DNA from 2 places in the Paenibacillus sp. fava2 genome. Region 2 is predicted to be linked to the other one. Evidence: a T-box and tRNA genes for the amino acid it is inferred to sense, from the RefSeq annotation. Region 2 holds a T-box; the other holds one or more tRNA genes.
What was found. The T-box of region 2 lies ahead of metG (methionine--tRNA ligase). A T-box ahead of a tRNA ligase gene usually reads a tRNA of that ligase, here a tRNA-Met.
Positions count from the first base shown of each region.

Region 1: it encodes a tRNA-Met, which carries the amino acid that the T-box ahead of metG (methionine--tRNA ligase) is inferred to sense. The anticodon was not compared.

Region 1 covers NZ_CM177755.1:5,453,361-5,460,809, forward strand. Annotated here, with positions in the region: gene AC4G46_RS24005 (leucine-rich repeat domain-containing protein) at 1-574, opposite strand, end outside; gene AC4G46_RS24010 (GNAT family N-acetyltransferase) at 626-1,099, opposite strand; gene AC4G46_RS24015 (hypothetical protein) at 1,179-1,370, shown strand; gene AC4G46_RS24020 (HipA family kinase) at 1,728-2,534, shown strand; gene AC4G46_RS24025 (serine/threonine protein kinase) at 2,538-3,119, shown strand; tRNA gene AC4G46_RS24030 (tRNA-Ile) at 3,241-3,314, opposite strand; tRNA gene AC4G46_RS24035 (tRNA-Met) at 3,356-3,432, opposite strand; gene AC4G46_RS24040 (hypothetical protein) at 3,514-3,678, opposite strand; gene pyrE (orotate phosphoribosyltransferase) at 3,806-4,447, opposite strand; gene pyrF (orotidine-5'-phosphate decarboxylase) at 4,444-5,160, opposite strand; gene carB (carbamoyl-phosphate synthase large subunit) at 5,347-7,449, opposite strand, start outside.
Region 2 covers NZ_CM177755.1:3,124,398-3,131,846, reverse strand. Annotated here, with positions in the region: gene AC4G46_RS13365 (GerAB/ArcD/ProY family transporter) at 1-829, opposite strand, end outside; gene AC4G46_RS13360 (hypothetical protein) at 852-1,013, opposite strand; gene AC4G46_RS13355 (Ger(x)C family spore germination protein) at 1,064-2,215, opposite strand; gene AC4G46_RS13350 (spore germination protein) at 2,212-3,765, opposite strand; gene AC4G46_RS13345 (DUF3892 domain-containing protein) at 3,957-4,193, opposite strand; gene AC4G46_RS13340 (GNAT family N-acetyltransferase) at 4,308-4,751, opposite strand; gene AC4G46_RS13335 (hypothetical protein) at 4,863-5,081, opposite strand; T-box leader at 5,200-5,465, shown strand; gene metG (methionine--tRNA ligase) at 5,524-7,191, shown strand; gene AC4G46_RS13325 (NUDIX hydrolase) at 7,267-7,449, opposite strand, start outside.

The DNA of each region.
Region 1 (7,449 bases), 2.3 Mb from region 2:
TGATGTACAGCTTGTCTGTCCTGTGCCTGATGGCATCCTCCAGCAGACAGTCTAGCTCCCGGTGCGCAGCAAGCTCCAAGAAGAGCCCCGTAACTTGCTCCATCAGTCCCGCTGCCTCTTCCTCCGTTACTTCCATGCCATAGATGCGTTCATGCACGACTGAGTAGAGATAGTCCCCGCCCTCTTTTTTGAGGAAACACAGGTCCTCCGGCAGCTTGGGATACTTCCAGTCCGCCAGCCGCTCTGCTGCTTGCTTCAGTACATTCCCGCTCTCTTCACAGCAACGGTAGAAATAGTATGTGCCCGAGCCGTAAAAGGCGTGACTGTTATATGTATTTTTGAGCTTGCCAAGTTCCTTCCTGATTTCTTTCGTATCCTTGTCCTGAATGACAATCGTCTTCACGAGGTAAGGCTTCAAGTTATTTAAGACAGGTTCATATCGCTCTCTTGCTGATGTATCTACCCCAGGCTCAGTCGAAAACTTCTCACCCAGCACAAACCATTCAGCATTCTGTATACCTAAGTCGATGACCTGCCTATACGCTTCCCCCCGGGGGTCAGTATGCATTTTCATCCTGTTGTCGCCCCTCTCTATGTTCATATGAAGAAAATCGTTCTATCGATTTCAGCGCAAACTTTTCACCATACAATAATTCTCCAGCTTCACGCCCTTGCGTTCCACAACCTGCTGCCGGACCACCTCATAACCTGTTTGCTCAAAAAAAGGCTTCGCCGTAATACTCGCTTCCGTACGGATCTCAGTCAAACCCAGCCCGTGCGCCTCCGCCTCCAGGGTATTCACCAGTGCCTTAGCAATTCCCTTCCGCTGATATTCCTTATGTACAAACAGCCTGTCCAAATACCCTTCAAGCGTCATATCTGCAAACCCGGCGATTTCGCCATTGCATTCTACAACATAGCTAATATTACGGCTCAGAGCGTCCTTCCATTTGCTAAGCCGCTGGCTCTCATCCTCATACGACGCCCAGGCGTTGAGCTGTTCCTGCGAGTAATCCCGTTTGTTGACCGAATGTACCGTTTCGTAAAAAAGAGTGACAAGCTGTGTGACGTCCTGCTCAGTGAATGTTCTGATTTTCATATGGGGGCCTCCTGTTCATGAAACGTAATTACTAAACTCAGCGTATACAATTAGAAATACGTACTGTGGGGTGGATATAATGAACCAGGCACAGCCGGCTTGTAAAGCATGCGGAAGAACCGAATTCGTTAAGGGCAAGCTAAATAATGGTTATGCCCGCGTGATGCCGATCAACAAGGCCTTTTCCTTAGGCTCTGGAGTGATCTACACGTTCTGTAAAAGATGCGGCGAAATTGCCTCGATGAGAATTGAAAATCCTGAGAAGTTTTGAGCCCAGTGTGGGCTTTTTTTATACTTTGTTACAGTAATATATGAAGTTCAATGGGGTATAACGGATTCTATTGCACAGAGTACAATCAGTCTTATTGGGTGGAAATTAGATTTTGTTTTTTGATTTATATCGTGCAAACATCCAATCAATTATATATCCGATGATTAACCAAGAGAAAAAATGAATGCCATAGGCGCAAGTCCGGCGGGATATTTTATATCACTGACAAAGTACTGGGGTAAGGCTGCAACCATTGTACCGAAGACCCATTTTAAAAAAATCAGCAAATTAAAATACCATTTCGCCTAATCTTTGAATTATTCCACCTCATAATTTAAGATGAGAAGGTGGTTTCTAATGATACGCGGAGAATATTATATTAAACCAATCGAATCAGGGTATAGCCGTCCTCACTTAATCCGTTGTGAAGATGGTCAAACCTACGTGGTTAAACTCAGTTCCAATCCTCAAGGCACTATGGTTCTGGTTAATGAATTGATTAGCTACAGATTAGCCTTATTGCTTGATCTTCCTGTACCACAAGGAGCGGTCATCCTTCTGGATAAGGAGATTATTCTACGAAATCCCGAACTTCAAAGAGGGTATGCACAAGCAGGTCCGCATTTCGGAAGCCTCTACATCGAGAATGCTGTCAATGTAACCCCTGACTCTGATTTTTCCAAGGCAGATAATATTGATAAAACAGCTGATATCATTCTATTTGATTACTGGGTGAACAACAATGACCGGCATATATTTAATGAGGCAAATACCAACCTGCTGATATCCAACTCTCTGATACCGCATTTATGGATGATAGACCAAGCTAACATTTTGAAAGGGCCGTCTTGGAATGAACGCTCTGTTTCAGCCCATCAACCTTACATTTCTACTTATTGGGGTGAATTGTACCAGAAATTTGTTCCTTCTTTGGATAGCAAATCTCCCTTTGAAGCTGCATTACAGAAATTTGAGTCATTCAGTTATGCTGCCCTTAAGCAAGTAGTATCAGGTGTACCCGGTGAGTGGAGGTTCCTTGACAGTCAAGGCCGTGCAGTTGTTTCTTATCTGGACTCGAGATTAGCCCTATTACGTAAGGCGATAGAAGCAGTCCGCATTCATTTTCCCGTATGGAGTAAGGATTATAATGAAAAGAAGGTTTAACGGATGGATAACTTTACAACGATTACGGTTTATCCCGGAATTCAGCTGCCAGGCGTAAATTATCAGGTTTCTTTTGATAATCCCACATCCCTCCCCCTTATCGGAGCCGGTGCGCAAGGTGCTGTTTTTTTATTGGATTCCGGCAGATGCGTTAAAATCTATGCGTCTCCCGATGATGCCAAGCTGGAGTCCATTGTGCTTAAGCATGTGCAATCTTCTTCATTCTTCCCAAAATTATTTGATTCCGGAGTTAACTATAACGTAATAGAGTATATACAGGGACAGGGGTTAGATGAATACTTTCTTCATAATCCCTGCATTGATGATGCCATAGCCAAAAAAATAATTGATTTGCTAGAGGAAATGAAGCGCTTAGGCCTGCAACGGATCGATGCGGCATTGAGACATATTCTGTTAACCCCTTCACAAACCCTTGTTGCCATTGATCTTGTACACTCATTCGCATTTCACTCTCCTAAACCTAAAATACTATTTGATGAACTCAATAACCTGAACCTGTTATCCCGTTTCAGGGAGTTCGTTAGACTTCAAAGACCCGAGCTTTATGAGGCCTGGTTAATATAAGATCCTTCTACCGCACAATCATCATCTGAATATCCATTATAATTCCAATCCTCCTTCATACTAACCACCAATAAACCCAAACAAAGCAAAAACCCCTTGCTAGGCAAGGGGTTTAATGAAGTGGGCCCTACAGGACTCGAACCTGTGACCAATCGGTTATGAGCCGACCGCTCTAACCAACTGAGCTAAGGGCCCGGACTAGGTATCCGAATGTACAATGGCTGCAAAAGAATAATTGGTTGCGGGGGCAGGATTTGAACCTGCGGCCTTCGGGTTATGAGCCCGACGAGCTACCGGGCTGCTCCACCCCGCGTCAGTAAACTTATTCAAACAGCGACAATAGTTAATATACATTAAATAAGGCCCTAAAGTCAAGGATGAAATTGTTAATTGCTTAGGGTAAAAAACGAACCCCGTAACGGCCCTTCCGCGACCGGTAAATTTCAACAAAGCGCGGGTCATGATAGCCGTAAATCCAGCCGTCCTGCTCCAGCCTTTTGGCCAGACAGCCTGCCTGAAATCTCGTCCTGAACAGCTTGGCAAAATAAATCCAGTTCATGATGGATGTCTCCTTTGAAGTCGGGTATTCAGCGCTGCAGTAATAGCATACCCCATCATGACAGATAAATATGCGGGACTTGCAGCTCTCATAACCGGAAAGCCGCAAGTCCCGCAATTAAAACATTTTACACTCCGAACGACGCCGGATCCTTACGCCATGATTGCAGCAGCGCTACATCGCTCTCAGCGATCTTGCCCTGGCTCAGGGCTACATCGATCAGGGTTGTGTAGTTGGACAGGCTCTGCAGCGGCACACCGGCTGCTGCGAACGCCTCAGTCGCGCGGTCCAGCTCATAGCTGAAGATCGCCAGAACAGCCAGCACCTCACCGCCTGCTTCTTCCACAGCCTGGGCTGCTTTGATCGAGCTTCCGCCGGTGGAGATCAGGTCCTCGATAACGATAACCTTCTGGCCTGGAGTGATACTGCCTTCGATCTGGTTCTGCTTGCCGTGGCCTTTGGCCTTATCGCGGATATAAGCCATCGGCAGATTCAGCTTGTCGGACACCCAGGCCGCGTGCGGGATACCGGCGGTTGCTGTGCCAGCGATGACCTGTGCTTCGGGATAGCTGGCTTTAATCAGCTCTGCAAAGCCGCCTGCAATAAAATTACGCACTTCCGGGAAGGACATTGTAAGGCGGTTATCGCAATAGATTGGTGACTTAATGCCGGAGGTCCAGGTGAATGGGTCCTGCGGACGCAGGGCGACCGCCCCGATCTCCAGCAGATAGGCTGCTACTTGCTGACTTGTATTAGACAATGTACTCATGCTTGTGTCATCTCCTCAATTATGGATAGTGCTGCTGCGCGCGGATCGGCTGCTGCTGTAATCGGCCGGCCTATAACCAGGAAGTGGCTGCCCTGACGGATAGCTTGTCCAGGTGTCATTACCCGGGACTGGTCATCCAGGGAGGAGCCTGCCGGACGGATACCCGGTGTTACAGTAACGAATTCAGGACCGCAGGCTGCTGCGATCGCTGCGGACTCCTGCGGGGAAGCAACTACGCCATGCAAACCGGCTTCAGCAGTAAGCTTGGCATAACGTACTACGGTATCTTCTACATTCCCGGAAATGCCGATTTCATCGTTCATGACTTCCTGGCTGGTACTTGTAAGCTGTGTAACCGCGATGATCAGCGGAATATGCAGTGAAGGGTTCAGGCTGACCGCCTTGGCGGCTCCCTCAAGTGCTGCAGCCATCATCGTCTTGCCGCCGGAGGCATGGACGTTGAACATGTCCACACCAAGCCTGGTAATGCTCTCAGCACCGCCACGGACGGTGTTTGGGATATCGTGCATTTTGACATCCAGAAAGACATTATAGCCGCGTTCCTTGAGCTCTCTGATAAAATCCGGCCCAGCTGCATAGAACAGCTGCATGCCAACCTTCAGGTAACACGGAATGCCTTCCAGCTTATCAATCAGGACCCGCGCGGAGTCCGCATCCGGGTAGTCGAGCGGAATCATCAGCCTGCCGGCCATTTCATCCCGTTTGGCAATCTGACCAATCGTTTCAAGCTCTGTCTGCTCAGGGGTTTGCTGTTCCATGGGTGATTCTCCAGCTCCTTCATTCATCATCTGCTTGCCCGGGCACAGTTGAACGGTCTGCGATAACGCAAACCGTCCCCTGTATGAAACCGCCCGCAGGCGGTTCCTGGTATTCATATCTTATTGTCCGACAAAAGCGGGCATCGACTGTGACGAGAAGTTGATCGTCTGCAGCATTTTCAGCAGCGCCGCTACGGTATCGAGCGAGGTCATACATACCACGCCGTTCTCAACCGCTTCACGGCGGATGCGGAAGCCGTCACGCTCAGGTGTTTTACCTTTAGTCAGGGTATTGAACACGAAGTTCGCTTGACCGCTGCGGATCAGGTCGAGGATCGTAGGCTCGCCTTCATCCAGCTTGTTGACGTTCATCACGTTCAGGCCGGACTGCTCCAGCGCCTGCGCCGTGCCGCCTGTAGCGATGATTTTGTAGCCCATAGCATGGAAGCCCTTCATCAGCTCAACCGCTTCGGCTTTGTCTTTATCCGCTACCGTAACGATGATCGCGCCGGTTGCCGGAATTTTCATCCCTGCACCAATCAGACCTTTGTACAGCGCCTTGGCATACAGCTTGTCGCGGCCCATAACCTCACCGGTCGATTTCATCTCAGGTCCCAGGGTAGGCTCAACTCTGCGCAGCTTGGCAAAAGAGAACACCGGCACTTTAACCGATACATAGTCGCTCTCCGGCCAGAGGCCTTCTGTATAACCCTCTTCCTTCAGCTTGCTGCCAAGGATGATTTTGGTCGCCAGATTGGCCATTGGAATGCCGGTCACCTTGCTCAGGAATGGAACCGTACGCGAGGAGCGCGGATTTACTTCAATGACATACACTTCGTTCTGGTAGATAACGAACTGAATGTTCACCAGACCGATGGTCTTCAGCTCTTTAGCAATTTTGATCGTGATGTCGGTGATCTTCTGCTTCAGTCCTTCATCCAGATACTGCGGAGGATATACGGCGATGGAGTCGCCGGAGTGGACGCCTGCGCGCTCCACATGCTCCATGATGCCCGGGATTACTACGGTTTCACCGTCGCAGATCGCGTCAACCTCAACCTCTTTGCCGAGCATGTAACGGTCGATCAGTACCGGATGCTCCGGATTGATCTTAACCGCTTCAACCATGTAGTTCATCAGCTCAGTATCGTTATATACGATTTCCATCGCACGTCCGCCCAGCACGTAGGAAGGACGCACCAGCACCGGATAGCCAAGGGACTGTGCTGTTTCTACAGCCTGGCTTGCATCGGTTACTGTTTTGCCTTTCGGCTGTGCGATATCCAGACGGGCCAGCAGCGCTTCAAACCGCTTGCGGTCCTCGGCTTCGTCGATGCTCGACAGGCTGGTTCCAAGGATGTTCACACCGGCTGCCGCCAGAGGCGCAGCAAGGTTAATGGCCGTCTGGCCGCCGAACTGCACGATAACCCCGATCGGATTCTCCTGGGCAATGACGTTCATTACATCTTCAAAGAAAAGCGGTTCGAAATACAACCGGTCTGAAGTATTGAAATCCGTAGACACCGTCTCCGGGTTGTTATTGATAATGACGGCTTCATAGCCGGCGTTCTGAATCGCCCACACCGCGTGTACAGTAGAGTAGTCGAACTCAATCCCCTGGCCGATACGGATCGGACCGGAGCCGAGCACTACAACCTTCTGCTTATCGGAATGCGTAACTTCGTTTTCTGTTTCATATGTCGAGTAGTAGTAAGGCGTCGATGCTTCGAATTCAGCGGCGCAGGTATCTACCATCTTGAAGACAGGTGTCAGGCCTTGGGCCAGGCGCAGGGCGCGGACATCCGCTTCCTTCGTCTGTGCACCGCCAGGACGGCCTTCGGCACGGATCTCGGCGATAGCCCGGTCAGTGAAGCCTTTGCGTTTGGCCTGGTACAAGGTTTCAGCACTCAGTGTTTCTTCACTGCGCAGCACATCCTCGAACTGTACCAGTCCTTCAATCTTGGACAGGAACCACCAGTCTACATTCGTAATATCCTGAATTTCCTGCAGCTGATAGCCGCGGCGGTAGGCTTCGGCGATCAGGAACAGGCGCTCATCATCCGCTTTTGCCAGACGGGTACGCAGGACGCTGTCTTCCAGCAGCTCGGCACCCGGCAGACGGAAGCGGTGAACTCCGATTTCCAGGGAACGGACTGCCTTGTGGATCGACTCTTCAAAGGTACGGCCGATCGCCATTACTTCGCCGGTCGCTTTCATCTGTGT
Region 2 (7,449 bases):
CCGGGATGTAAAGGATAGTCAGGAACGGGTCCAGCGTCTCGATGAAATCGGCGATGCGCATGCTTCGTACATATTCCATTACCGGGTAGGTCAACCTTCCGGCCAGCTCCGGCCCGAAGGCCAGCATGCTTGGGACAAGATAAGACAAAATGAGGATTACGGAGAGTACTACGCCCCATAATACCATCCGCCTGATTTTGATCTGATGCTTCAGATGCGGATAAACAAACAGAATTACGAAAGCATCCCCGAACCAGGGGGTCGCCTGCAGCATTCCCGCTGCTGTGCGCTTCAGCTCGAAATTGGTGATGAACGCCCGGAGCATCGGCGCCTGAAGCTCGATGCCAAGCAGGATCGGCGTAAGACTAACAAGCAGAATCAGATTGACAAAGAAGATCACCTCTGCAATTCTTGCAATCGCCTGGATTCCTGCACGCACAGTCAGCGCAACCGCAGCACCCAGGATAATGGCGATGACTGTCTCGGGTGTTGTCGGCAAATGATTGATCATCAGGAAGTCCTCGACATTGCGCATGCTCATGGACGCCCTGTGGAGCAAATATACGATAAGCAGCAGCATCAATGGGATGTGGACCCATTTGCCTACGATATATTTGCCGAACACGGCAAAATACTCGCGATTATTCCTGCGTGCAACCGCCGTACCGATCAGAATAAGGATCATCCCCGTAACACTCCCCAGAATCACCGACAACACGGCATTATAGGAAGCCGTTTTGATGATCGGGGAGATCAAAAAGCCGGCATTCTCTGAATAAAGATAAATCGTCAGCAGCATAACGAACTGCGAGGCAGATACATGCTTCACACTAGACTCTCCTTACTGGCGTTTATTTTCCCAGGACGGCTTCGATAATCAGATTGGGATTCAGCGCTCCGGGCATAAGGGCGGCAGCCAGATTATACACCAGAGAAAGCAGCATCACCCCAAATACTACGACGTAGGTGCGCAGCTTTCTTTGCTTAATCTTTAGGTACAAGACTTCAAACATAAAGATCAGCAGAAACAGCAATGAAACGGCGGCCACATCCATCCCTCCAGCTATTTTTTCTGGGCGCCCAGCAGACGTATTACGGCTTTCGTCTGTATATCCAGCCCGATCCGCTCCTTATAGACACTGCTCCAATCCTCCTTTACCTTCTTCCATTCTGCCGGATAGTTCCAGGCGACATACGCGCCGAGCTGAAAAGCATCGCTGCCCGCTTCGCGGGAAGCCTCAAAGGCCTGACGGATTCTCGATTCTACTTCATCGCCCAGAATCCTTTCAAGCTCCCGTATCGAATCCGGCTCCGTCGTGTCCAGCGAGGAATCGGAGGAATCGATAATACTCTCTACATCAAGCTTAAGGGTATATTTAAATTTACCGTCCTGCAGCTTTAGACTAATCCGCGACTTGGCGCCGATCACCAACAGGCTAATTAGCTTTTTATCTGTCGGGGAAGGAAAAGTAATGATCGCATCTTTGATATTGCCCCGCAGCCACATGGCTCCCCTGGTCTTAAATAAATCCAAACTACTGATCATACGGTTATCCTGGAAAAGCGCCGAACCGAGCACCCTGATCTTATTCCCCTGGGATGTGTCCGGATTTGGACTGACATAAGCCAGAATCATGCCTCTCCCGTATTCGCGGGCAATCATGAAATGCTTCACGCTGCCAACCACAATTTTTTTGCGGGCGACCAGCTCACGGAATATTTCACTCGGAAATTTTTCAATCTGGGTTGGGAATTGCGAGATATCCTCAGCTTTTCCTTTGGCCACCAGGATGTAGGTTTTAAGCGGAATCGACGGTTTACGGTTCACAAAATCCAGCAGCGGCTCAACGCCCGTACGGGCATACCCTTCGCTCATCACAATGACTTTTACCTGTCCCCAGAAAATTTCACGCGAAATATTGGTCTGGATGTTGCGGTAAGCCTCCGAGATATCACGCCCTTCCCCTTTAACAGTGGCATAAGGTGTGGACGAGCTGGGAGACTCCCCTCCTGCCCCGGAGGATATCTGATTTGGCTTGGCGTAGCCCAAAGTGAGCTGTACCTTGCCGTCCACTGGCTCATCTATGAACAGGGCCACTACCAGCAGCCGGTCATTGATTTCGATTCTGGACCAGCAGCCGGTGAGCACGAGGGACTGCATAATAATGAGCAAGAGCAGCGGGAGTATTCTTTTGTGTACCAGAAGACCGCTCAATCCTGTTCATCCCCATTTTCGTATAATTGGCTCTTCAGCCTTCTTGTCGGGTCGATTCCATATACGGAAGGACGGTTTTTCATCAGCTTCCATGGCGCACGGATAAAGGTATCCTTAATATCTTTCCATTTAAAAGGTGCTACCGGAGCCAGATACGGCACTCCGAACGAGGTTAAAACCACCAGGTGAAGCAGCACCAGATACATCCCGATCGACAATCCAAGCAGACCGAAGCTCCCCGAAAGAATCATGATCGGAAAGCGGATCAGCCGCAGCGTCAGGCCCAGACTGTAGCTGGGTACAATAAAGGAGGAAATCCCCGTCAGTGAGACGATAATTACCATAGGCGATGACACGATTCCCGCACGGACGGCCGCCTCCCCGATTACCAGCGTGCCGAGTATGGATACCGCCTGCCCGATTGCCGAAGGGATGCGGATACTGGCTTCCCTGAGCCCTTCGAAAACAATTTCCATGATGAACGCTTCAAACAGAGCCGGGAACGGAACGGGCTCACGTGCCGCAGCAATACTGAACAGCAGACTGGCGGGTACCATCTCCGGATGATAGGTAGTCAGCGCAATATAAAAGGACGGGGCCAGCAGGGAAACAAACATGAACATCGCTCTGATCCAGCGTATCCAGGTGGAGGCGTAGGAGCGCTGGTAATAGTCTTCAGGCGATTGGAAAAAGACAGGAAAGGTAACCGGTGCGATCAGCGCCATTGGGGTTCCGTCGGTCAGGATAATAATCCGTCCTTCCAGCAGGGCAGCAGCAGCCGTATCCGGCCGCTCTGTATTCTGGATCTGCGGGAACGGGGAGAACGGGTGATCCTCAATGAATTCCTCCAGATAGCTGCTCTCAAGCACACCGTCAATTTCAATTTTGGACAGCCGGTGCTGAACCTCCTCCACAAGCTCCGGCCTGCAAATCCCCTCCATATAAATGACAAGCACTTCCGTACGGGTATGCTTCCCTATATAGCTGCTCTGAATCTTAAGCTCCGGACTTCTGATTCGGCGGCGAAGCATCGTAACATTGGTGCGGACCTCCTCGATAAAAGCTTCACGGGAGCCGCGGATCACTACCTCATTCTGTGCTTCCGATATACTGCGTTTCTCAAATTTGGCGTATGGATAACAGATCATGCGCGGTTCACCGGCTATAATCAGGACCGCCGCACCTTCCAGTACATATTGCAGCGCCTCCCCGCACTGCCCGGTAACATTACAAGAGGTAATCAGCAGACGGCTGAAATCAACAGCCTGTCCCTTAGCCTGACTATCCGTTCCGCCTTCTCCAATAATCGGGTTGATCAAATCCTCCTGCAGCAGCTCCAGATCAACAATCCCGCCCAGAAATACCAGGGCGTACTGCTGTCCGCCAGTCCCCGAGAAGGTTCTGAACACTGCATCCACACAGTTGTCCAAGCGTTCCTGGAACCAGCCAAGCCGCTGCTCAAGCGAAGCTCCGGGTTCAGACCGGTCAGCCTGGGCTGTTTTCGGAGACCTGCCGGCGGTTGATTTAGATTTACGGAATAATGAGAACATCTGCAGCCTCCCCCGGCAGTTTTAATAACCACATTATCCGCCATTTCCCATTGAACTATACGACAAGCCCCCCATCAAAGTGAGTCTTTAATTTCGGTGATTACTAAGGTACTTACCGGGAACCCAAAGTAAAAAAGACCGGACACACGCCTGTTAGAGCGCATGTCCAGTCTTCATATACGTTGATGTCTTTAAAATTGCGGCAGCTGATCCAGATTATTCGTAGGATCCCCGTCCGCATCACCGCGGATATACATTTCGCCGTCTTTCCCTTTGAACACGTTCACGCCGGCAATACTGCCGGCCTGAACCTCCTGCAGCGCCTGCTGATAATCTAGTACACGTCCAGAGGAAGTCTGAAACTTCAGCAGATCGCCGTCACCATTTCTCTGCGCCGCTACAAAACGTTCGCGTTCATTGTTGATCACTGCGGATTCTCTCCTTCGCGTTTGGATTCGCCTTATGGCACACAGGTAGATTTCCCTCCGCTGCGAAGAAGTATGTATCTTCAGCTTCTAGAGCTTCTAGAGCTTCTAGAGCTTCTAGAGCTTCTTCTGCATTCTGACATGCAGAATGCCAGCATCATAGAACGGCTCATCCGAGATAACCTCATATCCCTGCTTGGCATAGAAGTCTTCAGCCTGGCACTGCGCATCCAGCACCGAGAACACAAGTCCCAGCTCCCTGGCGCGCTCTTCAAGCGCCATCAGCAGGACACGGCCGTATCCCTTGCTCCGGTATTCCTTATGCACAGCGATCCGCTGCATCTTGGCAGAGCCCGCTTTATAGTAAATCAGCCTGCCGGCAGCTACCGGAACACCGTCATCCACAACCAGCAGATGATGCACCTGATCGCCGATTACATCGTATTCATCGATCTCCTCTTCCGCCGGAACCTGCTGCTCCTCCACGAAAACTTTTTTGCGTATGTCCAGCCCCATCTGAAGCTGTTCCTCAGTTGTTACATGTACGATTTCCGCTGCCATGTTCTCTGCTTCTCCTCTCTATGTCAAACGACAGTTGAATTATTATACAGAATTTTCGAATATCTGTATAGGGAAACTGCTGTCCGCCAAAAGACCGGTTTATCCGCAGGTTTAATCAGCTGAGTACACCTCATCAGGAATGGAACGGTCATACACATCCCGTATTACCGGCGACACCGTTCGATCCAGGGGATCCAGGTTGCCGCCCAGTTCGGTCATACTGTGTACCGGTGCAGCCTTCGGTGCCTGATAAGCAGCCGTACAACCGGTAAGCACCAGCAGCAGCGCCGTACAGAGGCCTGTAATAATATTCTTACTGGCTTTGTGCATATGATTCTCTCCTCCTAATCAGATCTGCTGTTTCCAGCTTTGACGTTTAGTCAGGATATTAAACTTATGCTTGACTTCAGCTGCAGCCGGTATTAATATATCCATTAATTAGGATATAACAAAAGCTAGGAAGAGAAAGAGTACCTTGGCAATTCTCTCACAGAGAGCTCCGTCCGCTGAAAAGGAGTAGAGAAAACCCACGGGAATATGGTCTCTGAGCTGCGCACCGAAACCCTTTGAACGGTTGTAGGCTGCGACGGAACCTGCATCCGTTAACATGCTAGGGTATACCCGTCTGACCGGCGGCGTACCTGAAGAGGTGAATGCCGCAAGGCATTAACGAAGTTGGGTGGTAACACGTGAGCACAGGCTCCCGTCCCTTTTGGGGACAGGAGTCTTTTTTGTTGTTCAAACAATTGAATCAGCAGGAGGAGAAGAACAAATGGCAAACATTTTTATCGGCGGGGCCTGGCCTTACGCCAACGGCTCCCTGCATCTTGGCAGACTGGCAAGCATTCTGCCCGGTGACATTCTGGCCCGGTACCACCGGGCTGCCGGCGACAATGTGCTGTACGTATCCGGCAGTGATTGTCACGGAACACCGGTGGCGGTCCAGGCCGCCAAGGAAGGGGTTTCTCCGGGAGAATTTGCCGGAAGGTACCATCATGAGTTCGTGGAGTGCTTCAGCAGGCTGGGCTTCACGTATGATCTGTATACACGCACAGATCAGCCGGACCATCACCGGGTCGTCCAGGAGCTTTTTCTCCAGCTGCTGGACCAGGGATATCTGTATACCAGGTCCACGCTGCAGTGCTACTGCGAGCAGGACCGGCGTTTTCTCCCGGACCGCTACGTGGAGGGGATCTGTCCGCACTGCGGACAGCCGGCGAGGGGTGATCAATGCGATTATTGCTCAGCTCTGCTTGATCCGGCCGATCTGCTGGAACGGGTCTGCAAAATCTGCGGAAGCCCTCCTGTACTGCGACCTACCGAGCATTATTATCTTGCATTGTCGAAGCTGCAGGATGAGCTGGCTGCTTACGCAGATGCCGGAATCGGCTGGAGGGAGAATGCAGTACGGCTCACTAAGAGGTACCTGGAGGAAGGACTACAGGACCGTGCAGCAACCCGCGATCTGGATTGGGGGGTAGATGTGCCGGTCAGCAGCTTCAGCGGCAAAAAAATCTACGTCTGGATCGAGGCGGTCAGCGGTTATTTGTCCGCCAGCAAACAGTGGGCCCGGCAAACAGGCGGGAGCTGGGAGGACTTCTGGCTGGAAAGCAGCGGTGACAGTACTCCCGGCCGGGACATCCGCGCCTATTATGTGCACGGCAAAGACAATGTGCCGTTCCACAGTCTCATTTGGCCCGCTATTCTTACTGGCGCGGGCGGACTGCATTTGCCGGACCGGCTGTTTGCCTGCGAATACATGACCCTGGAAGGCCAGAAATTCTCCACCAGCCGGAACTGGGCGGTCTGGGTTCCCGATATACTCAGCCGCTATCAGCCGGATTCTCTCCGCTATTTCCTCATAGCGAACGGTCCCGAGAAGCGGGACACTGATTTTTCCTGGAGGGAATTTATTTATAGCCATAACAGTGAGCTGCTCGGAGCCTTCGGAAATTTCGTCAACCGGACCCTGGCCTTCATTAATAAGGCGTTTGCCGGCCGGGTGCCCCAGGGAGAAGCAGATCCGCTATGGAGCGATGCGATTAATGAATCGTATCTGCAAGCCGGAAAGCTTATTCAAGCAGGCCGGTTCAAGGACGCGCTTGAGGGCATTTTCGCAACAGTCCGCCAGGCTAATAAATCCTTCGACGAGCAGAAGCCCTGGGCAACCTTAAAGGAGAATCCCGCAGCCTGCAGCCATACCCTGTATAACAGCGTACAGATTATTGCCAACCTGGCTAACCTGTTAGATCCCTTTATTCCTTTTTCCTGCGGCCGGATCCGCTCCTTCCTCTCTCTTGAGCAGCCCTGCTGGCACAGCATCTCCGTACCTGCGGGACAGACCATTCAGGACCTGACCCTGCTGTTTGAGCGGATTGATCTGGAGCAGATCGAGGAAGAGACAGAGCGGCTTCAAGCGCAAATGACCGGAGCCGGTTAGATGTGCAAAATAAACATCCGGGTATAGCCCTGAGACCCATTCTTATGCCGTCCGGAGCACTTTCCGGTCGAACATTTATACAGCTCCGGTCCTGCCCGGCTGCATCTCCAGCAAAAACCGTTTCACTTCAGCCACAAGCACAGGAACGATATGCGGGTACGTCACTTCTTCCGGAATTTCTGTGAAGCTTTTAATTTCAGCCATTTCATATTGCGGGATCTGCCCGAATCTCCGGACATCCGCCAGATAGAGCTTGCC